3 regions of the Mesorhizobium sp. AA22 genome follow, and region 3 is predicted to be linked to each of the others. Evidence: predicted binding sites of a transcription regulator. Region 3 holds the regulator's gene; each other region holds the start of a gene.
The links. The regulator PhoB, encoded in region 3, activates phosphate uptake and scavenging genes when phosphate is short. The targets are predictions, from matches to a motif close to TGTCATNNANCTGTCAT.
Positions count from the first base shown of each region.

Region 1 (7,936 bases), 3.0 Mb from region 3:
TGTAGGAGACGTTCGAGCCGAGATAGTAGCCGCGCGAGCGCAGTTCGCCGGCGGTCAGCTCCGAATTGCCGATGTTGAAGAGCAGCAGCGCCTGGATGGCGTTGATGTCGGAACGGCCGTTGCGGTCGAATTCGTCCTTGATCACGTCAAGCAGACGGCGGTGCAGCCGCTCCACCAGCTGCAGCGATTCCATGTACAGCGAACGGATTGCCTCGCGGCGGTCATCGGATACGTTGGCGGTCTTCGCCGCCGGACGGGAATTGATCATTGTCTTTGCCTCTCGTTTGTCGCCTGGTGATTTTTTGTTTTTCACCTTGATCGCGACACTATCGAATACTCATAAAATTCGACTTAAACGCTAGGGCTAACAAGAGCTTACCGGTAAGAGGTTTCGAAAGAGGCTTAACGAAGGGTCACCCGAACAAGGATGATTAACCTAAAGATTTAGCCAATGATTCCGGGCGAAATTTGCGCGTCCAATGGGACGCGCGGCGCTATTCTTGTTGAGTGTCGGTCCGATGCTCTATTGGCGGCTCTGGCGCTTCTGCATCCAGATCACCACGCGAAAGACGATGTAGAGCAGCGCCACCGCCGCATGCGAGGCGAGGATCAGCGGCCGGTGGCCGAAGAACTCGGGAAAGCCGGCATACATGACGATCTCGGTCGCCGCGCAGATGAACCAGATCACCGGCCCCCAGGAGGCCAGCATCCACAGACCGGCGGCGGCGAAGGGGAAGAAGACGGCGAGCATCACCGACGCCACCTGCCAATGCACCGGCATCAGGTCGAAGCGCCACAACGAGCCGGGATAGAAGCCGATCAGCCGGATCCAGTACAAAATCCCGAACAACAGGCAGTAGCCCGATATGACGCGCTGGAACCAGGCGAAGATGACCTCGACCGTCGAGGGCTGGAGCACGACGCGTCTCGACGTGACGTCGCTCACAGCTCGAGTTCCCGTTCGCCAAGCGGAGCAAAATAGGCATCGACCTCGGCAGCACTGACGTCGTCGATGCCTGCCGGCCGCCATTGCGGCGTCGAGCCCTTGTCGATGATGGCAGCGCGGATGCCTTCGTAGAAATCGTGGCCGGCTAGCATGCGGTTGAGGATGCGGAATTCCATCCGCATGCACTCGTCCATCGATAGCGTCAGCCCGGCGTTGATCTCGCGCCAGGCGACATGCAGACCGGTCGGCGAGCGGGTGCGGATCGTCGCCAGGGTCTTTGCCGCGAACGCATCGGCTGGTGCGGCGCGCTCCAGGCTGCTGATGACGTCACCCAGCGACGTTTGCGCGAAATGCCGGACGATCGCTTCCAGCGTCCGACTGTCAGTCTCGCGGCGGGCCGGGACGGAAAAGCCGCGCAGCGCCGATTCCGGGTCGCCGGTCGCGACCAGCCGGTCGAGAAAACCGGCCTGGTCCTGCGCCTTGATCGTATGCGTCGCCAGGCCCGACCACAAAGCGTCGCCATAGCGGATGCGGTTTCCGGTCAGGGCCAGATACATGCCGAAACTGCCGCCAAGGTTCGGCAGGAGATGACTGGCGCCGACATCCGGGAAAAAGCCGATGCCGACTTCCGGCATGGCGAATTGGGCGTTTTCGGTTAGCACCCGATGCGAACCGTGGAACGAGATGCCGACGCCGCCGCCCATGACGATGCCGTCGATCAGGGCGACATAGGGTTTTTTGAACCGCGCGATGCGGGCGTTCAGCCGGTATTCGTCGGCGAAGAAATCGACCGGCGGCTTTCCCGCCCGGCCGGCCTCGTAGATGTGGAGGATGTCGCCGCCGGCCGAAAACGCCCTGCCCTCGGCCTTGACGGCGACGACGTCGACGCCGTCGTCCCGCTCCCAGGCGCGCAGCGCCTTGTCGAGCGCCTTGACCATGCGGTGGGTGACGGCATTGAGCGCTTGCGGCCGCGTCAGCGTGACGATGCGGGCCCTGTCCAATCGTTCGAAGCGGATCTCGTCGCTGCCGCCAAAATCCATCGCCTGACATTCCCTCCCCTGCGCCGCCGGGACTGAAGTGCTAAAGCGTGGCGCATGGGTGCGTCAACGCCAAGGTCAATCCTGTCCTGTAACGGTCAGCCGGATTTGGCATACCGATATCCAGGTAATGCCAGCCTGGCACAATCGTGGCGCATTGGTAAGCGGCGGAAGCTCGTGGTAAAAGCTGCCGATCCCGGAGTTTTCGCGATGAACAAATTCACCCCAGCAAAGCCTGCCGGCGCGCGCAGCGTCGACGAGATCACCGGCAGCCGCCGTTTGCGCCGCATGCGCAAGGCCGACTGGTCGCGCCGCCTCGTCCAGGAGAACCGGCTCTCCGTCGACGACCTGATCTGGCCGATCTTCGTCGTCGATGGGAAGAATATCCGCGAACCGATCGCCGCCATGCCCGGCGTCTTCCGCCTGTCGCTCGACCTTGCCGTCAAGGAGGCCGAGCGCGCGGCAAAGCTCGGCATTCCGGCGATCGCCACCTTCCCGAATGTCGCGCTCGGCCTGCGCGACCAGACCGGCTCGCATATCCTCGATCCGGAAAACATCATCAACCGCGCCACGCGCGCCATCAAACACGCGGTGCCAGAGATCGGCATCATCACCGACGCAGCGCTCGATCCCTTCACCTCGCACGGCCACGACGGCATCTTGCGCGACGGCATCATCGTCAACGACCAGACCGTGGAGCAGGTCACTGCGGCTGCCGTCATCCAGGCGGCGGCCGGCGCCGATATCATTGCCCCTTCCGACATGATGGACGGCCGCATCGGCGCCATCCGCGACGCGCTCGACGCCAATGGTTTTCAGGATGTGGCGATCATGTCCTACGCGACGAAATTCGCCTCCGCTTTCTACGGGCCCTATCGCGAGGCGGTCGGCACCGCCGGCCTGCTCAAGGGCGACAAGAAGACCTACTATCTCGACCACGCCAATTCCGACGAGGCCGTGCGCGAGGCCGAGCAGGACCTCGCCGAGGGCGCCGACATGCTGATGGTCAAGCCCGGCCTGCCCTATCTCGACATCATCCGCAGGCTGAAGGACGAATTCCGGATGCCGACCTTCGCCTATCAGGTGTCGGGCGAATATTCGATGATCAAGGCGGCTGCCGCCAATGGCTGGATCGACGGCGACAAGGCGATGTTGGAATCGCTGCTAGCCTTCAAGCGCGCCGGCTGCGACGGCATCCTCACCTATTTTGCGCCCGAAGTGGCGGCGATGCTGGAGGGGTAGCATCCCCTTCAGCCGAACATGGGTTCGCGGCGCGAACAATAGCCGGCGATCCGCTTCGACATACAGGACAATTTCAGTTTCCGGCCGGTGAAACGCAGCGAGAGTCGCCTGGCCCTTCGCTTTCGCCTTGCCGTGTTCCAAACACCGCTTGCAAATCGCAATCAGTTAAGCTACCAATAACTGATTGCATAACGCAACTGGTTATCGAGGAGGCTCTCATGTCCAAACTTCGCGTCAACGCTTTCACCCTGTCGATCGACGGCTTCGGCGCCGGTCCTGACCAGGATCTCAGCAATCCTCTCGGTGTCGGCGGAGAAGATCTGCACAAATGGATGGTCGGCACCCGCACATTTCGTCAGATGGTTGGCAAGGAGGGCGGCACCATGGATACCGACGAGGCGTTCACCGTGCGCAGCTTCGAAAATGTCGGCGCCTGGATCCTGGGCCGCAACATGTTCGGCCCGATCCGCGGCGAATGGCCTGACGAGAACTGGAAAGGCTGGTGGGGCGACAATCCACCATACCACGTACCGGTCTTTGTGCTGACCCACCATCCACGCGACCCTATTGTGATGGAAGGCGGCACGACTTTCCATTTCGTCACCGACGGCATCCACTCGGCGCTGGAACAGGCGAAGGCGGCGGCCGGCGGCAAGGATGTTCGGGTCGGCGGCGGCGTCGCCACCATCCGGCAATATCTGCAGGAGAAGCTGATTGACGAGATGCACCTGGCGGTGTCGCCGCTGCTGCTCGGCAATGGTGAGAACCTTTTTGCCGGCCTCGACATGCTCAAGCTCGGCTATCAGTGCACCGAACAGGTGGCGACGCCGCTTGCCACGCACGTCATCATCAAGCGGGCTTAGCGGCACTTCTGCAACGTTGGTGATTGGCGAAAGCCCATTTCTCCCCGTCACTATACGGGGAGAAATGCGCGGCAGTGCAAAGAGGGGCGGCGCGATCGATCGAAGATTGCGTCAGAATGAGCTTGGCCCACGCAGTAACTTGGCCGGGTTCAACTGCCGAGGTCGGCGCCGCCCCTCATCCGCCGGCCGGCACCTTCTCCCGGTATACTGACGGGGAGAAGGGAACCCTGCCTCAATACTTCTCCGGTACATACAGCTCGCGCGGCAGCACCTGGCGCTCGTATTCGGGATTGAAGACGCGGTCGGGCAGCGTGATCTCTTCGTGCGGCACTTCTTCATAAGGCATCTGCTTGAGGAGATGATCGATGCAGTTCAGCCGCGCCCGCTTCTTGTCGTTGCCTTCGACGATGAACCAGGGGGCTTCGGGAATGTTGGTGCGGGCGAACGTCTCTTCCTTGGCCTTGGTGTACTGCTCCCAGCGCACGCGCGACTGCAAGTCCATCGGCGACAGCTTCCACTGCTTCATCGGATCATGGATGCGCATCTGGAAACGCATCTGCTGCTCCTCGTCGGTGATGGAAAACCAGTATTTGACCAGCGTGATGCCGGAGCGGACGAGCATGCGCTCGAACTCCGGCACGTCGCGAAAAAACTCCTCGACCTGATCCGGTTCGGCAAATCCCATCACCCTTTCGACGCCGGAGCGGTTGTACCAGGAACGGTCGAACAGCACGATCTCGCCGCCTGCCGGCAGATGCGGGACGTAGCGCTGAAAATACCATTGCGACTTTTCGCGTTCGGTCGGCGCCGGCAAGGCTACGACGCGGCAGATGCGCGGATTGAGCCGCTGGGTGATGCGCTTGATGACGCCGCCCTTGCCGGCCGAATCGCGGCCCTCGAAAACCACGACCAGCTTCTTCTTGTGATATGCCACCCAGGACTGCAGCTTGATCAATTCGGATTGCAGCGTGATCAGGTCGCGAAAATATTGCTGGCGATCCATCGAGGGCGGATGCGCTTTCTTGTAGATCTTGGCGATCTCCAGCGACAGCGCCGGTTCCGACATTTCCAGCTCGTAATCTTCGTCAAGCGTGTCGGCGAGCTCCGCCTCCAGCCAGTCCTTGGCAGGAGAATTCTGTTTTGCTTCGGTCATTTATGCTGCTCCGCGTGCGAGCCCCTGTCGGCGTCCGGCGTGCCGGCCAAGATCGAAGACCTTGAGCCGACTTGCATACAGGCCGGCAATGACGGTTTTATTGCAGCCGGCCTGTGTGCCGGTCGCGCAAATCCGTGGAATGTGATCGATCAGCCTCCATGGCATGCACGACAAGCGGCTCGAATTGTCCTACAAATGCCAGGCTCCCCTCGGGCGGCCTTCGAAGCAGCCCTTCTCAACGCAATTGCGAGGATCTGACATGGAATACCGCACTCTCGGCCGTTCCGGGCTGAAGGTTTCGACGCTGACCATGGGCACCATGACCTTTGGCGGCGCCGGCGCATTTTCGGCGGTCGGCAAGACCGATCTCGACGAGGCGCGCCGGATGATCGACCTCTGCATAGATTCTGGCATCAATCTCATCGACACCGCCAATGTCTATTCGAACGGGCTTTCGGAAGAGATCATCGGCGAAGCGCTCGGCGGCAAACGCAAGGGCGATGTGCTGATCGCCTCCAAGGCGCGGATGCGGATCGGCACGGGCCCCAACGACGAAGGGCTGTCGCGCTATCATCTGATCCGCGAGTGCGAGAAGAGCCTGAAGCGCCTCAGGACCGACGTCATCGACATCTATTTCCTGCATGAATGGGACGGCACGACGCCGCTCGAGGAGACCATCGCCGCGCTCGACACGCTCGTCAGCCAGGGTAAGGTCCGCTATGTCGGCTGTTCCAACTATTCCGGCTGGCAAGTGATGAAGGCGCTGGGGATCAGCGACCGCCAGCACCAGCCGCGCTTCGTCACCCAGCAGATCCACTACACGCTGGAAGCACGCGAAGCCGAATATGAACTGCTGCCGATCTCGGTCGACCAGGGGCTCGGCGTGTTGGTGTGGAGCCCGCTCGCCGGTGGACTGTTGTCCGGCAAATACCACCGCGACCAGGCCACCTCCCGCCAGCTCAGCGGCTGGACGGAACCGCCGATCCGTGATGAGGACCGGCTGTGGCGGATCGTCGATGTGCTTGCCTATATCGGCAAGAGCCATGGCGTCTCGGCAGCGCAGGTGGCGCTTGCTTGGCTGCTCGGCCGGCCGGCCGTCAGCTCGCTGGTGATCGGCGGACGGACCGAAGCGCAGTTCAAGGACAATATCGCCGCTGCAAGCCTGGTGCTGACCAGCGATGAGCGCGCACGCCTGGACGCTGTGAGCCGCCCACCCGTTCTGTATCCCTACTGGCACCAGCAATTCACGGCAAAGGACCGGTTTGGTCCGGCCGATCTGGTTCTTGACCGGGAAGATATCTGACAACGGTCCTGATCAGGTCGAAGGTCGCCGCGGGTTAGCCTGAGATAAAACGCCAGACCTCGGGATCAGGCTCGATCTGGCCGCTGAGCACGAAGTACTTGTAGAGCACGAGCAAGCAGATCGCTGCTCGGCCCGTTCGTCGGCGAACTTGCGGCAATAGGCGTTGGCGGCGGCAACGACACGCTCGGCCTCAGTCGGATGACGTTCGAGATATTGCACCCGCTCGGCAAGATCCGTGAAATCAGGTTCGAGCGGCACATAGTGAACATCGGCCACGAGTTCGCTTTCGGCGAACCATGTCTCATATGTCGGCGGCGGCATCAGGCACAGCGAATTCGAACTCATGATCCATTTTAGGTTGGTCGCCACATCGTTGCCTTCGAGCGAAATGATATAGCGACAGCGCCGCTGCTGATCGATGCTCAGATAAGATTTGCGATATTCCGGCGCTGCCGTCGGTTTGGGCGTGCCGACATCGCAAAAGGGCAGATCGCGCGCGGCCTCCAGAAGCAAGGTCCTTATCGGGTTGTTGAGCTCGCCGCGCCACACCGCAACCGGAAGCTTGTCCGCGAAGGCTACATCGTCGGCGGGCATGTGGAAGTGGCGGAACTTGTTGAGCTTGAAGAGGACCCCGTTCCTGTTGTCGCAGGCGATCGGCCGATCCTTGACGATCGACGGCATCGCAGGCACTTCAATGACGTCGCCGAATTCGAAGTCGATGCGCAAATCGGGATCGAAGTAGCGGGCAAATTCCTTCAGATCGTAGTAATACATGCTCCGGCCTCTCGGCAGCCGGCTGACCGGCACGGCGCCGGCGCTCGGCGCGAAAGGGTCCTGCAACCTATTGTAATAATCGAGACGCGCGCGGACCGATCCATCCGAAAGCCTGGCCTGATCGAGCAGCCCGGCGAGCCTGCGGCGGAACAGCGCCTGCGGTGCAACATCGCGTACGGCATTGCGCGCATAGTAGAATAGCTTCTGTACGTTTCTTTGTAGGGTGGCCATCGGTCACTTGATAAAAAGTCGGCTTGTGATTTGCCCCCGGGCCCCTCCTACACCATTGTGCCGACCTTCTTGCAAGCCACAGAACCGTGTTCAGCTAGCCTGCCGGCTGTGTATGGAGCCGATCGCTCTTTGCGGTGTTGTGTTTGGAGCCCAATGCTCCTAGGCAGGGCTAAGAACCTTGGGATTGTGAAAGGAAGAGATATGGCGCGAGCACCGAATTACGGCCAGGAACGCAAGGAACGCGACCGGCAGAAGGCCGCCAAGAAGGCGGAAAAGCAGGCGGCCAAGGTGGCAGCCAAGGAACGTTCGAAACCCGAAGACGAGACCACGTCCGAGACCGAAACGGAAACGGCAGAGTAAAACGCATCCGGCCCGCGAGGCGGATCG
Region 1 is NZ_CP048406.1:4,394,467-4,402,402, forward strand. It holds gene A9K68_RS21285 (winged helix DNA-binding protein) at 1-268, opposite strand, end outside; gene A9K68_RS21290 (DUF6163 family protein) at 524-946, opposite strand; gene A9K68_RS21295 (enoyl-CoA hydratase/isomerase family protein) at 943-1,986, opposite strand; gene hemB (porphobilinogen synthase) at 2,194-3,225, shown strand; gene A9K68_RS21305 (dihydrofolate reductase family protein) at 3,444-4,088, shown strand; gene ppk2 (polyphosphate kinase 2) at 4,321-5,241, opposite strand; gene A9K68_RS21315 (aldo/keto reductase) at 5,501-6,544, shown strand; gene A9K68_RS21320 (glycosyl transferase family 90) at 6,557-7,549, opposite strand; gene A9K68_RS31380 (hypothetical protein) at 7,751-7,909, shown strand.
Region 1: the regulator PhoB is predicted to act here: its motif matches at 5,330-5,346, upstream of ppk2 (polyphosphate kinase 2).

Region 2 (7,936 bases), 270 kb from region 3:
AGCCTGCCTGCAAACGCTACTCTGCCGGACGCCTGACGCGATTTTCTGCGCTTCAGATGCTCACGGACTCAGCGCATGACCCCGGAAACCGAGATCGGTTTCTGGAAAAGGATCATGCGCAATTGAAAGCGTTAGAGCGTCCTATGCGCGTCCAATTGGACGCGCGGCGCTCTAATGTCCGCTGCGCTTCGGTTCTCGAAAACCGCGCCATTTGCCTCGGCAGAGCGCGTTTTCAGACAGGCTCTTTCGTGTCGCAGGCACGTCTATCGTCTGTGCGAAAGCTTGGGAGCCGGTGACCGGACTCTTGCAATCGGGCGATGCGGGTTTATGGTTAACCAATCATGAAGACGCTGAGTATCGACATCAGGAAAGCCGAGCCGCGCGACGCAAGCGCCATCGCCGACGTGCACCTGCTGGCCTGGCGCGGCGCCTACTCCGGCATCATCCCGCATCGCACCCTGACATCGATGATCAACCGCCGCGGCGCCGACTGGTGGGCGAACGCCATCCGCCGTGCCGCCACCGTTCTGGTCGTCGAGATCGGCGGCAAGGTCGCCGGCTACGCCACGATCGGCAAGAACCGCGCCCGCGAGCTCAAGCAGCAGGGCGAGATTTACGAACTTTACGTGCGCCCGGAATACCAGGGCATCGGGCTCGGCAGCCGGCTATTCTCGGCCGCACGGGCGCGACTGGCGGATCATGGCCTGAAAGGCATGGTGGTGTGGGCGCTGGAAGACAATCAGAACGCGCTCGCCTTCTATGCCGGCGCCGGCGGCCGCGACGTCGCCGAGGGCGTCGAGGTCTTCGAGCAGAAGGCGCTGAAGAAGGTCGCCTTCGTCTGGGAATGACGGCTCGACACGCCTCTCGCTAACACCCCCTCAGCTGCTTTCAGTACCATTCGCCGCATTGCACCATGCGCCGCTGCCCGCTATCGGTCTCCTATCGAAAGAGGGACAAAAGCCATGCGTATCGAAGCCATTGCCATCGGAAAGAACCCGCCGGAGGACATCAACGTCATCATCGAGGTGCCGATCGGTGGCGAGCCGATCAAGTACGAGATGGACAAGGAGGCCGGCACGCTGTTCGTCGACCGCTTCCTGCATACCTCGATGCGCTATCCCGGCAATTACGGCTTCGTGCCGCACACGCTGTCAGGTGACGGCGACCCGATCGACGTGCTGGTCTGCAACACGCGCGCGCTGGTGCCGGGCTGCGTCATCAATGTGCGGCCGATCGGCGTGCTGGTGATGGAGGACAATTCCGGTCTGGACGAAAAGATCATCGCGGTGCCTTCGCCCAAGCTGACGCTGCGCTACGAGAACGTCACCGAATACACGCACCTGCCCGACATCACCCGCCAGCAGGTGCAGCACTTCTTCGAGCACTACAAGGATCTCGAACCCGGCAAATGGGTCAAGATCGAGGGCTGGCACGACGCCGCCTATGCCAAGAAGATGATCATCGAGGCGATCGAGCGGGCTAAGGCAAGCAAGTAGCCGAAGCCTGGAGTGTTCGAAGAAATGGGCTATCGCAACCATGGAGGTTGGCAGAGGCCCTCAGCTTCGTCATCCTGGGGTCTGCGCTCCGCTTCGCGTCGCTCCGCCCAGGGATGATGACGAAGTCAGTTATCGACGCGGCCGAAATCGGGTGCGTTGCCGATCACCACGCGCTTGTCCTTGCCGCAGGCAAAGGTGCGTGCCTTCTCGTCGGCGAGTTTTCGCGCCTCATCATTGGCGGCCGGATTGCCGGTGGCCAGCACCAGGCCGACGGTGCAGCCCTCATAGTTCTCCGGCTGGGCGACCTTGGCGACGATCAGCACGCCGGTTGGTTTGTTCTCCCCCTCGGGATTGCTGATCGAGCGACGGTGGATGACCGCGAAAGGAATGGCAAGATCGCCGTTCGTCTCGATGCGCCACTCGAGTTTGGGTGCAGCCGAATTGAAGGCGATGAAACTTTCCCAGACCGTGGTCATGTCGCTGGGCGGAAAACCGTAGAACAGCGATTCCCGGGCATCGTCGTAGGCGATCAGCACCGGGTAGCCGCGATAGCCCGAACAGGCAAGACTGGCCCAGTCGCCTTCGCCTTCTGTCGCTTGCGCGTAGGTCACGCAGTCCTTCTTCCAGTCGAGATCGGTGTAGGCGCTGGAAATGTCGCCGGCCTGGGCAGCCTGGCAGAGGCCGGCAAGGGCAAGCGGGATCATCAAAAGGCTACGCATCGCGGACAACTCCGTTTCGGGCTGCCGCACGGTATCGTTAAACGCTATTTCTTCAAGCTCGCTTCGATCAGCAGGTCCGCGTTCCGGGCTACAGACTTCGCCGGTCCGCCGGCACCGAACAGCTGGCCGCTGATATAGGCGCCTTCGATCAGAAGCAGCAGCCCGTCGCCCAGCGTATCGGCGTCGCCGGCACCCATTGCCGCCGCCATGGCGCGCAGGCGTCGTCGCAATTGCTGCTTGTTGGCCTCACTCACCACGCGGGCCGGGTGGCCGTGCTCGGGATATTCGACGGCCGCATTGGTCATGCCGCAGCCGCGATAGTCTGGCTTTTGCGTGCGCTTGCCGATGCGTGTCAGGAAGGCAGCGATCTGCGCGCGCGGATCGCCGGGATGGGCAGCCACCGCCTCGTCGAAGCGGGCCCAGAACTCCAGGTCGTATTGCCGGAGATAGGACGCGGCCAATTCGTCCTTGGAGGGAAAGCTTCGATAGAGGCTGGGCTTGGTGACGCCGGCACGCCGCACGATCTCGTCGACGCCGATCGCCCTGATGCCTTGCCGATAGAACAGGTCGCGGGCTACGCGAAGGATTTTTTCGCCGGCGCGGGGCTGTGCCAATTCATCCGCTTTGATCCTTGGTTCAATGCTTTTCATCTAGGATGTGCCGTGGCCTGCTTGACAATGTTACCGATCGGTACGTATACCTCGGTGCAATTGCAACGTACCGGTCAGTAACATGATAGCTCAATCCCGTCCGTTTGGCCAGCGCTACGCTTTCGTCGTGGTCGCCGTCATTTTCCTCTGTCTGCTGATCGCGGCAGGCCTGCGGTCGGCGCCGGCCGTCATGATGCTGCCGCTGGAGGAGAGTTTCGGCTGGCGGCGCGATGTCGTTTCGCTCGCCGCGGCCATCGGCATCTTCCTCTACGGCCTGACCGGGCCGTTTGCCGCGGCACTGATGGAACGGATCGGGCTGCGCCGTACGCTGCTGGCGTCGCTGGTGTTGATGTCGGGTTCGACGGCGATCAGCCTGTTGATGACCGAGCCGTGGCACCTGCTTCTCACCTGGGGCGTATTCTCCGGCGTCGGTTCCGGCGCGGTCGCCACGGTGCTCGGCGCCACCATCGTCAATCGCTGGTTCAAGACCAATCGCGGCCTGGTGATGGGACTGATGTCGGCCTCCGCCGCCACCGGCCTGCTGGTGTTCCTGCCGCTGCTCGCGGCGCTCGCCCAGTCGGGCGGCTGGAAGCCTGTCGCCATCGCCATTGCGGTCGCCACCGCCTGCCTCGTGCCGCTGGTCTGGCTGCTGGTGCCGGAGCGTCCGGCCTCGATCGGCATGGTGCGTTACGGCGCTGAGGCCGATGACGTGCCGCCGGTTCCGCCGGCCTCGCAGGGCAATTTCTTCACGCACACACTCAGCACGCTGCGCCGTGCCGCCGGCACCCGCGTGTTCTGGTATCTGTTCGCCACCTTCTTCATCTGCGGCTTCACCACCAACGGACTGGTCGGCACGCACCTGATCGCGTTTTGCGGCGACATGGGTATCGGTCAGGTGCAAGCCGCCGGCCTGCTGTCGCTGATGGGCATCTTCGATCTGATCGGCACGACGCTGTCGGGTTGGCTCACCGACCGCTTCGACCCGCGCAAGCTGCTCGGCGTCTATTATGGCATCCGCGGCCTGTCGCTGATCTATCTGCCTTATTCCGGCTTCTCGTCGACCAGTCTGATCATCTTCGCCGTGCTCTACGGATTGGACTGGATCGCCACCGTGCCACCGACGCTCAGGCTGTCGAACGAGGCGTTCGGCGACCGCAGCGGGCCGATCGTCTTCGGCTGGATCGTCGCGGGCCATCAGGTGGGCGCTGCGGCTGCCGCCTTCTTCGGCGGCACCATGCGTGAATTGCAGGGCAATTACGAGCTTGCCTTCCTCATCGCCGGCATGACGGCGATAGCCGCAGCCTGCATCTCGCTGTTGATCAACACCAGCCGTCCAGCCTTCGAGCCGGAACCGCAGGCGGCTTGAGTTGTGACGGCTGAGCGCTAATCTCCCCCTTGAGGGACCCTTGAGGGGAGATGGCCGCGAAGCGGCCAGAGGGGGGTCGGTCCGACCAGGCTCGGCGCCTTATCGCAGACGCAGGTGGTCGGTGCTCCACGCGAGACGACCCCCTCTGTCGCCTTTGGCGGCATCTCCCCCCAAGAGACCCTCAAGGAAGAGATTCGCTGGTCTGTTGGTTGTAACGAAACCTTCATGGTTTCGAGATGTGCCTGAAACATTGAGGCTGGACCTTGGCGGCGACGTTCAACGCCATCCAGGAGACAGCCATGAACAAGATTTCGATGACCCGGCGCGCCTTCGTCACGTCCGTGAGCGCCGCCGGCCTCGTCGGCGTATCGGGCCTCGCGCTTCCCTATTATTCGCGCGCCAATCAGCGGCCCGTCTTCACCCATGGCATCCAGTCGGGCGATGTCGACGCAACCAGCGGCGTAGTGTGGACTCGCACCGACCGCCCTTCGCGCGTGATGTTCGAAGTGTCGTCAACGGAAAATTTCGCCAACGCCGTCCGTCTTGCGCCGCTCGATACGTCGCCGGCCAGCGATTACACGGTAAAGCGGCTGCTCACCGATCTCGCCTCCGACCAGGACATCTTCTACCGCATGATCGCGGCCGATCTCGCCGACATCAACGCCGTCTCCGAGCCGATCGTCGGCCGCTTCCGCACGGCGCCGGCCTCGAAGCGCGACATTCGCTTCGCCTGGTCGGGCGATACCGCCGGCCAGGGCTGGGGCATCGACGACACCGGCATGAAGACCTATGCCACGATCGGCAAGCATACGCCCGACTTCTTCCTGCATTCCGGCGACACCATCTATGCCGACGGCCCGATGAAGGACGAGGTCGACCTTTCCGGTGGCAGCAAGTGGAAGAACAGCGTCCTGATCGACGAAAAGCGCAAGGTTGCCGAGACGCTGGACGAGTACCGGGGTCAGTGGAAATACAACATGATGGACAGGAATGTGTTGGGGCTCAACGCCATCTGCCCGACCTTTTACCAGTGGGACGACCACGAGGTGGTGAACAACTGGTCGGATTCGAAGGACCTGAGCGCCGACGACCGCTACTCGGAAAAAAACATCCATGTGCTGGCGGCACGCGCGGCACGCGCCTTCCACGAGATGACGACGATCCGCTACGAGCCGTCGGAACCGGGCCGCGTCTATCGCAAGATCGCCTACGGGCCGCTGCTCGACGTGTTCTTCCTCGACATGCGTTCCTATCGCGGCTCCAATGGTCCTGGCATGCAGGATACGGTGACGCCGCAATCGCGCATCCTCGGCGAACAGCAGATGAAATGGCTGAAGCGCGAACTGGCAAACTCCAACGCGACCTGGAAAATCATCGCCGCCGACATGCCGCTCGGTCTCGTCGTCTGGAACGACGCCACCAAGAAGGCCGGCGCCGAGGCCATCAGCAATGGCGACAATGGTCCGGTTAAAGGCCGCGAGCTGGAGATTGCCGACCTCCTTCGCTATATAAAGAATGCCGGCATCACCAACACCGTCTGGCTTACCGCCGACGTGCACTACACGGCGGCGCACTACTACAATCCTGATAAGGCGCAGTTCCAGGATTTCAATCCGTTCTGGGAATTCGTCTCCGGTCCGCTCCACGCCGGTACATTCGGTCCCAACGATTTCGACATGACCCTCGGCCCGGAGCTGAAATTCATCAAGGCGCCAACCGCCGAGCAGGGGCAGAACCTGCCACCCTCGGCCGGCCTGCAGTTCTTCGGCCTCGTCGACATCGATGGCGCCACTGAACAGATGACGGTGCGGCTGATGGATCGCGACGACAACGAACTCTACAAGGTCACGCTCGATCCGGTGCAGTCGGCGTGAGAGGGAACTTCGCGATTAGCGGAAGCGCAGGCAGGGCAGAGGGGGCGTGAAGGATCACTGCGGAACGGACCTTGCGGATCTCAGTGTGGCCGCGACGTCGCTACGCTTGCTAATCTGGATAGCAGACGGTTGGAATGTTGGGCCAGACCGCGCGGTCGCAGTTGGCAGCCTCCTGCCTCTGCTTGAAGGCGGTGCTAACCGGCCCGGTCACCACCGGGTCGACGCCATCGGGAGCATCGGCAAATAACTGCTCCGCCGTTCGTGTGTCGGACGGCAGGGCAGGCCGCGTTTCCTTCGACGTCGCGGCCGATTGTGCCGCGCCTACCGCAAAGAGGACGGCGAGGGCCGCCCATGCGAAGATTGGCCGGTATCTGGTGCCCGTATTGCTCATGAAATTTGAACTGTCCCGACCGCGAAAGGTTCCGCTTTGGTTAATAATTCCATTTCACACCAAGACGCTTAAGATTTGGTGACCATGTATTTGGTGGCGCGCATCCTCTTTCGCAATTGCGAAAAACCCTGTATGAGCCGCCCAACCGAAAGAGGCAGCGCCTTTTGGCCTGCTGCCTGCAACGCTCCCGAGACCACAACATGAAAATTCGTAATATCGCGATCATCGCGCACGTCGACCATGGAAAAACCACCCTCGTCGACCAGCTCCTGAAACAGTCCGGCTCGTTCCGCGACAACCAGCGCGTCGCCGAACGCGCCATGGATTCGAACGACTTGGAAAAGGAGCGCGGCATTACCATCCTGGCCAAGGCGACCTCGGTCGACTGGAAGGACACCCGCATCAACATCGTCGACACCCCCGGCCACGCCGATTTCGGCGGCGAAGTCGAGCGCATTCTGTCGATGGTGGATTCGGCCATCGTGCTGGTCGACGCCGCCGAAGGGCCGATGCCACAGACCAAATTCGTCGTCGGCAAGGCGCTCAAGGTCGGATTGAAGCCGATCGTCGTCATCAACAAGATCGACCGGCCGGACGCCCGCCACGTTGAGGTGGTCAACGAAGTGTTCGACCTGTTTGCAGCGCTCGACGCGACCGACGAGCAGCTCGACTTCCCGATCCTTTACGGCTCGGGCCGCGACGGCTGGGTCTCGGAAAACCCCGAAGGTCCGAAGGACCAGGGCCTGGCGCCGCTGTTCGACCTCGTCATCAAGCATGTGCCGGCGCCGACCGTCCATCCCGGCCCGTTCCGGATGATCGGCACCATTCTGGAAGCCAATCCGTTCCTCGGCCGCATCATCACCGGCCGCATCGAATCCGGCACACTGAAATCCAACCAGGCGGTTAAGGTTCTGCATCATGACGGTGCCCAGGTCGAAACCGGCCGCATCTCGAAGATCCTGGCTTTCCGCGGGCTCGAGCGCCAGCCGATCGACGAAGCGCAGGCGGGCGACATCGTCGCCATCGCCGGCCTGTCGAAGGGCACCGTCGCCGACACGTTCTGCGACCCGTCGGTGACCGAACCGCTGCATGCGCAGCCGATCGATCCGCCGACCGTGACGATGTCGTTCCTCGTCAACGATAGCCCGCTGGCCGGGACCGAGGGCGACAAGGTGACCAGCCGCGTCATTCGCGACCGCCTGCTGCGCGAGGCCGAAGGCAATGTGGCTCTGAAGATCGAGGAGTCGCCGGACAAGGATTCGTTCTTCGTCTCCGGCCGCGGCGAATTGCAGCTTGCCGTGCTGATCGAGACGATGCGCCGCGAAGGTTTTGAGATCGCCGTGTCGCGACCGCGCGTCGTGATGCAGCAGGGTGACAACGGCGAATTGCTGGAGCCGGTCGAGGAAGTCGTTATCGACGTCGACGAGGAGCATGCCGGCG
Region 2 is NZ_CP048406.1:1,105,687-1,113,622, forward strand. It holds gene A9K68_RS05255 (GNAT family N-acetyltransferase) at 342-848, shown strand; gene ppa (inorganic diphosphatase) at 963-1,496, shown strand; gene A9K68_RS05265 (hypothetical protein) at 1,622-2,215, opposite strand; gene A9K68_RS05270 (TetR/AcrR family transcriptional regulator) at 2,260-2,865, opposite strand; gene A9K68_RS05275 (MFS transporter) at 2,948-4,231, shown strand; gene A9K68_RS05280 (alkaline phosphatase) at 4,531-6,105, shown strand; gene A9K68_RS05285 (hypothetical protein) at 6,215-6,496, opposite strand; gene typA (translational GTPase TypA) at 6,697-7,936, shown strand, end outside.
Region 2: the regulator PhoB is predicted to act here: its motif matches at 4,442-4,458, upstream of A9K68_RS05280 (alkaline phosphatase).

Region 3 (7,936 bases):
GAAGGTGCATGGGGTCCTGATGGTTATCTGGCCGACAAGGGCCTGATCCCGCTGCCGGACGCCGAGCGCGCCAAGTGGGCCGAAAACGCCAAGGCCCTGAAGGGCATGGGTTCCTGAGGTTTCGGGGTCCGGGCGTATATCCGCTCTGACCCTCATGCTCTAAAGCCCAAAGCGCGGGACCAAGGTCCCGTGCTTTGAGCCGGTGAATGACCGGCGGTCGAGGGGACGTCCTGAATCATGGTCGGTTATCTCGTTGTTCTTCTGTTGGTTCTGGCAGCTGCGGCCTATTTGATCGGCCGGAGACGCGCCATTGCCAGTGTCAATGGCGACGTCGCGCGATTGCATTCGCTGCCCGGCCAACATGGCATGTTTCTGGCGCTTTTTGCTGCCGGTCCCGCGCTGCTTGCGATCGTGTTGTGGTCGCTGGTCACGCCGGGAATTGAATCGTCGATCATTGCCGACCGCTTCTCCACCGAATTGTCGGGAATGGGCGTCCCGCAGGTCGAAGCTTTCATCCGCGACGCTCGCGCGATGGCCTTTGGCGGGCTTGTCGGCTTCGCCGATCCCACGAAAGAGGCGGCCGCCGCCGCCTACAAATCGGTCCATGCGACCAGCACCTGGATCATCTGGACCGTCGCGCTCGTGCTTTCCGCGTCCGGATTTTACTGGGCCTATTCCCGCATCGCACAGGCCTACCGGGCGCGCCACGTGGTCGAGCGCATTCTTCGCGCATTCCTGATCGCCTGTTCGGTGGTCGCGATCCTGACGACGATCGGGATCGTCCTGTCGCTCATCTTCGAGTCTCTGCGGTTCTTCCAACAGGTGCCGTTCTACAAGTTCCTGTTCGGCACGCATTGGTCGCCGCAGAGCGCCTTCACCGGCGCGGGAGCGGAGGCCGGGGCGGTCAACGAGGACATTTTTGGCATGGTGCCGCTCTTTGCCGGCACGTTGCTCATCACCTTCATCGCCATGCTGGTGGCTGCGCCTATCGGGCTGATGGCTGCGATCTACCTTTCGGATTACGCCTCCAAAAGCGTCCGCGCGGTCGCAAAGCCGGTTCTGGAAATCCTCGCCGGCATTCCGACCGTCGTCTACGGCTTCTTCGCCGCGCTGACGGTTGCGCCCTACTTCCGCGGTATCGGCGAAAGCCTGGGCCTCAACGTCGCGTCCGAATCTGCGCTCGCCGCAGGCGTGGTCATGGGTATCATGATCATTCCCTTCGTTTCCTCGCTTTCCGATGATGTGATCAACGCCGTTCCGCAATCCCTGAGAGACGGTTCCGCCGGCCTCGGCGCGACCAAGTCGGAAACCATCCGCAAGGTGGTCCTTCCTGCTGCCCTTCCGGGCATCGTTTCAGCGATGCTGCTTGCCGTCAGCCGCGCAATCGGCGAAACAATGATCGTGGTCATGGCGGCGGGCCTGGCGGCAAACCTCACGGCCAACCCGCTCGAAGCGGTCACAACCGTGACCGTGCAGATCGTGACGCTGCTGGTGGGCGACCAGGAGTTCGACAGCGCCAAGACGCTTGCAGCCTTCGCACTCGGCCTGGTGCTGTTCTGCATCACGCTTTCCCTCAACATCGTCGCGTTGCGCGTCGTCCAGAAATACCGAGAGCAATATGACTGATGCGATCTCGTCATTGGGCGCCGTCGGACGGCCGGTCAGCATTCATACCGACGATGCCGCGAAGGCGCGGCTGAAGGGCCGCTACCGCACGGAAACGTGGTTCAAATGGCTTGGCGCCGCAGCTGTTGCGTTGGCCGGCTTGTTCCTTGTGCTGCTCCTGTCGACGATCGTCACGCAGGCGATTCCGGCGCTGCGGCAGAACTATGTGACGCTGCCGATCGATCTTTCGGCGGCCAAGGTCGACCCGGCGAAACTCGACGAAGTGAATTACGACGCCATCGCTCAGGAAGCGCTTACGGCAAAATTTCCGGATGTGACGAGCCGCCAGGACAAGCGCCTGCTGCGCGGACTGATTTCCACCGGCACAGGCGTGTTCCTGCGCAAGGATATTGCGGCTGATCCGGGGATGCTCGGAGGAACGGTGGACTATGCGGTTCCACTTGACGATTTTGCCGACCTCTATCTCAAGGGTCTGCTTGCCGACGTCGGTTCGGACGAAGCGATTTCGACAAGCGTCACGCCTTCGCAAACCAGCGGCGACATCGATCTGACCTTCGGCGACGATGCCATGCTGGCGCTGGCGCGCGGCCATGGTGCGGCCGAGGGCGAAAACGGCATGCTCACCCTGACGAGTGGCGCGTCGTCGCTGCTGGTCGCGTTCAATGGCGGCACGGTCAAGCTGACCGCGCTGTCACCTGCGGCCAACGGCATGGTGATCGCTAAGGGCACGGTGATCGAGGCGCTGGACAGCACGGCGCCCGCCGCGAGCGGCCAGGCATTCCTGCGCGTAATCGAGGCGCCGGAAGCATCGCGAAAGATTTCGGACAAGATGATCGTCTGGCTCGACACGCTGAAGAGCGCCGGCCTGATCGAAAGCCGGTTCAACTCGATCTTCTTCTTCACCGGCGCAAGCCGCGAGCCGGAACTGGCCGGTGTCTGGGGCGCGGTCGTCGGATCGTTCCTGACCATGATCGTAACGCTGGCCATCGCCTTCCCGATCGGCGTTTCAGCGGCGATCTATCTTGAGGAATTTGCGCCCAAGAACCGGCTGACGACGATGATCGAAGTGAATATCAACAATCTGGCGGCGGTGCCTTCGATCGTCTTCGGCCTGCTTGGACTTGCCGTATTCCTGAATTTCTTCGGCATGCCGCGCTCCGCCCCGGTGGTCGGCGGCATGGTGCTGGCGCTGATGACCCTGCCGATCATCATTATCGCCTCGCGCGCTTCGCTGCGCGCGGTGCCACCGTCGATCCGCGAGGCGGCGCTTGGCATCGGAGCCTCCAAGGTTCAGACCGTATTCCATCACGTCCTGCCGCTGGCGATGCCGGGCATCATGACCGGCACCATTCTCGGAATGGCGCATGCGCTGGGCGAAACCGCGCCGTTGCTGATGATCGGCATGGTCGCCTTCATCGTCGACATTCCCGGCGGCTTTACCGATCCCGCGACGATCCTGCCGGTGCAGATATTCATGTGGGCGGATTTCCCGGAAGCTGGATTCCAGCAGAAGACTTCGGCGGCGATTTTGATCTTGCTGCTGTTTTTGGTCATCATGAACGCCATTGCAGTGATACTGCGCAGGCGCTTCGAGCGGCGCTGGTAAGGGGTAGAGGATATGAACATCATGACGGAAGCCGGCGTCGAACAGAAACTGAGCAGCGGAACCAATGCCCCTTCGATCAAGATGAAGGGCGAAAAGGTCTCTGTTCATTACGGTGAGAAGCGAGCTCTGTTCGACGTGGACCTCGATGTCCGCGAGAACCAGGTGACGGCGTTGATCGGCCCATCGGGCTGTGGCAAGTCGACCTTCCTGCGTTGCCTGAACCGAATGAACGACACGATCGATATCGCGCGGGTGAGCGGCAAGATAACGCTCGACGGCGAGGATGTTTACGACCCGAAAATCGATGTCGTCGAGCTGCGAGCTCGCGTCGGCATGGTATTCCAGAAGCCGAACCCGTTTCCGAAGTCGATCTATGAAAACGTCGCCTACGGTCCGCGCATTCACGGCCTGGCCAGGAGCAAGTCCGAGTTGGACGGCATTGTTGAATCGAGCCTGAAGAAGGCCGGTCTGTTCAACGAGGTCAAGGATCGCCTGCTCGAGTCGGGCACCGGTCTCTCCGGCGGACAGCAGCAGCGCCTGTGCATCGCGCGCGCCATCGCCGTGTCGCCGGAAGTGATTCTGATGGACGAGCCCTGTTCGGCGCTGGATCCGATCGCCACCGCCCGCGTCGAGGAACTGATCGACGAACTGCGCCAGAACTACACGATCGTCATCGTCACCCACTCGATGCAGCAGGCAGCGCGCGTGTCGCAACGCACGGCGATGTTCCATCTCGGCTACCTGGTCGAGGAGGGCGCAACCGACAAGATGTTCACCAATCCCGACGACAAGCGCACCCAGGACTACATCACCGGCCGGTTCGGCTGAGCGGTCCGGCGGCGAATTTCGAACACGAGGACAGGATCATGGGTGAACACACCGTCGCATCTTTCGACGAGGAACTGGAGCACATCGACAGGCTGATCCGCGACATGGACGAGCTCGCCGCCGCGATGGTCGCAGCCTCGATCCGCGCGTTGCTTGCGTCAGACAATGCGATGGCGCAGCGTGTCGTCTCGGACGACGCGATCATGGATGCGCGGCAGCGCGAACTCGACGACAGTGCGATCACGCTGATCGCCAAGCGGCAGCCGATGGCGCAAGATCTGCGCGCGGTGGTTGGCGCAATCCGCATGGCCGGTGATCTCGAGCGCATCGGCGATTTGGCCAAAAACATAGCCAAGCGGGTCAGCGCAGTCGGGCAGAGCACCACGCCGCGTAATCTGTCGCACGGTATCGACGCGATGGCGGATCTCGTTCTTGTGCAGCTCCGCGGGGTGGTTGAGCACTATGTGTCGCGCAATGCCGGCGCTTTGAAAGAACTGCGCGCCGACGATCAGAAGATCGACGTGAAATACACGGCGGTTTTCCGCGAACTCCTGACCTACATGATGGAGGATCCGCGCAACATCACCGCTTGCACCCATCTTCTGTTTTGCGCCAAGAATCTCGAACGCATCGGCGATCATGTCACCAACATAGCCGAAAACGCCTACTTTGTCGTGACCGGGCAGCAATTGCCGGCGGATCGCCCGAAGCTCGACGAAACGACGATGTCGGCGCCGGCGACATGACAGGAGTGACCGGCCGATGATCGCGCCGCGCATCATGGTGGTGGAGGATGAAGAGCCGCTGGGCGTCCTCCTCCGCTACAATCTGGAATCCGAAGGCTATCAGGTCGAGGTGGTGACGCGCGGCGACGAGGCCGAAATCCGGCTGCAGGAAAACGTGCCCGATCTTCTGGTGCTCGACTGGATGGTGCCGGCGGTTTCGGGCATCGAGCTTTGCCGGCGCCTTCGGGTGCGTCCCGAAACCGAGCGGCTGCCGATCATCATGCTGACCGCGCGCGGCGAGGAGAGCGACCGGGTTCGCGGCCTTTCCACCGGAGCCGACGACTATCTGGTCAAGCCGTTCTCGACACCGGAATTCATGGCCAGGGTCAAGGCGCTGCTGCGCCGCGCCAAGCCGGAAGTACTGTCCAGCGTGCTGAAGGTCGGCGACATCATGCTCGATCGTGAATCGCACAGGGTCTATCGCAAGAAGAGCGAGATCCGGCTCGGGCCGACCGAATTCCGGCTGCTCGAATTCATGATGCGGCACCCGGGTCGGGTCTTCTCGCGCAGCCAGTTGCTCGACAATGTCTGGGGCGAGACGATCTACATCGACGAGCGCACGGTGGACGTCCATGTCGGCCGGTTGCGCAAGGCGGTCAACAATGGTCGCATGCCCGATGTCATCCGCACCATCCGCGGCGCGGGCTATGCGATCAGGGAAGACTAGGGATGTGCTGATATCCAGGTGGTGCCGGCCTGCGAACGCCGGCTTCCTGGGCTTCCGGTGCTCACGTACCCAAAAGTACGCTCCGCTCCGGTTCTCGGAACCCACCATTCTCGACTCGGCCTGACCTGAATCTCAACACACCCCAAGTCGCGATCCGGGATCCTCCCTTCGAGTTCAAGCCACGTTCTTTCCGACCGAGCCGGCTCGTGCCTGGATGCTCGGCGCGAAGATCTCTTGGTCGACGAAGCTCAGCGCCCGCATGGCGCAGCCTTCTCGGATCAGCGGCAGTTCGTTCGGCTCGGTGTCGAAGGAAATCGAACCCGAATGCTGGCCGCCCGCGGTCTGGGCGATGGCCTCGCGCAGGGCCGGCTCGATCAGGTCGAAGGCGGCAGCGCTGGCACCGACCATGGCGACCGGCGCCGGATCGATCAGCGCGAACAGGCTGCCGAGCCCGAAGCCGAGCGCCTCGCCGGCCTTGCGGTAGGCTTCGCGCTCCGGTCCGTCCGTCTCGCGCGCCCGGGCCGCCAGTGCCCGCATCTCGGCGTCGCTGACATCGGCGACCGGCTCGGCGTTCTCGCTCAATTGCCTCGCGTTGCGCCAGATAGCGTAGTTGCCGGCATAAGCCTCGACGCAACCACGCCGCCCGCAGCGGCAAAGCGCGCCGCTCGGCCGATGAATCATGTGGCCGAATTCGCCGCCTGAGGAATGGGTGCCGGTGAACAGCTCGCCCTTGAGCACCAGCCCCATACCGATGCCATGCGAGAGCAGGATGGCGATGAAATCGTCGCGGTAGCGATCCGGGTCGCGCCGGCGCAGCGCCACGGCCATCATGTTGCAGTCGTTCTCCATAATGGCCGGGATGCCGAACTCGCGTTCCAGAATGTCGGCGAAGGCGATGTTCGTCTGCGGCGTGATCGGCGACCACAACATGGCGCGCGCATGGGAATCGGTAATACCCTGGATCGCCAGCGCGATGCGGGCGACGCTTTGGACGTCGAGGTCGGGGTCTTCGAGCCGGCGCCGGACTATGGCGACACATTCGTCGATCAGCTCGTCGCGCGACATGGTCAGCGTGTCCAGCCGGCGCTGTTCCTCGGCGACCACTTGTCCGGCATAGTCGATGACAGCGACCGACAGCGAATTCAGCGACAACACGACGGCCAATACCGCAGCGGCTTCCGGATTGAGGCTGAGGCCAACCTGCGGCCGGCCACGTTTCAGCGAAACGGTCTCACTCGCCTTGCTCTCGGCCAGGATGCCTTCGTGGATCAGGTCGGAAGAGATCGCCGATATGGTCGAATGGCTGAGGCCGGTGGTTGCGGCGATCTCGGTCCGTGACGGCTGGCCTGCGCGCCGTACGGCCGAAATAACCATCGCCCGGTTGCGCCGGCGCAAATCGTCATGGCGGATCCCAACCGACATTGTTTTGCTTCCTACCCTATTGCCGCGGCCGCTCATGAATCGGAAGCCGTCAGGCCGACAAATACTGGCAGAAGCAGAAGGACCTGTCATTGTTTATTCCGAGGCTCGAAAAAAAGCCAACAGGACACCAAAATTCCATCAGAATTCATGTTGACAGTGCTTCGGCGTTGGATCAGTATTTTTTCGAGGCTCGAAAAAAAGAGCTTTTGTGCAGGCCTTTGGGCCAGTTGGTCGCGCCGTACGCGGCGCAGGGAGGAATATCATGAATAGATTCACAGCCGCCATTCTGGCGGGGGTCGCCATGTCGCTGACGCTCGCGTCGGTCGCACAGGCGAAGGACAAGGTCATCGGTGTTTCGTGGTCGAACTTCCAGGAAGAGCGCTGGAAGACTGACGAAGCCGCCATGAAGTCGGCGATCGAGGCCGCCGGCGACAAGTATATTTCAGCCGATGCACAGTCCAATCCCGGCAAGCAGCTGACCGACGTCGAGAGCCTGATCTCGCAGGGCGCCAACGCGCTGATCATCCTCGCGCAGGATGCCTCGGCCATCGGGCCGGCGGTGCAGAAGGCGCTGGACGAAGGCATTCCGGTCGTCGGCTATGACCGGCTGATCGAGAACAAGGACGTCTTCTATTTGACCTTCGACAACCAGGAAGTCGGCCGCATGCAGGCCCGCGAAGTGTTCAAGGTGGCGCCGGAAGGCAATTACGTCTTCATCAAGGGCTCGGGCGCCGATCCGAATGCCGATTTCCTGTTCGCCGGCTCCATGGAAGTGCTCAAGGATGCCATCGACAGCGGCAAGATCAAGAATGTCGGCGAGGCCTATACGGACGGCTGGCTTCCCGCCAACGCCCAGAAGAACATGGAACAGTTCCTGACCGCCAACGACAACAAGGTCGATGCGGTGGTTGCCGCCAATGACGGCACCGCTGGTGGCGTCGTCGCGGCGCTGACGGCGCAAGGCTTGGCCGGATCCGTTCCGGTGTCGGGCCAGGACGGCGA
Region 3 is NZ_CP048406.1:1,378,857-1,386,792, forward strand. It holds gene A9K68_RS06665 (PstS family phosphate ABC transporter substrate-binding protein) at 1-117, shown strand, start outside; gene pstC (phosphate ABC transporter permease subunit PstC) at 238-1,626, shown strand; gene pstA (phosphate ABC transporter permease PstA) at 1,619-3,232, shown strand; gene pstB (phosphate ABC transporter ATP-binding protein PstB) at 3,245-4,060, shown strand; gene phoU (phosphate signaling complex protein PhoU) at 4,099-4,806, shown strand; gene phoB (phosphate regulon transcriptional regulator PhoB) at 4,823-5,512, shown strand; gene A9K68_RS06695 (ROK family protein) at 5,687-6,934, opposite strand; gene xylF (D-xylose ABC transporter substrate-binding protein) at 7,197-7,936, shown strand, end outside.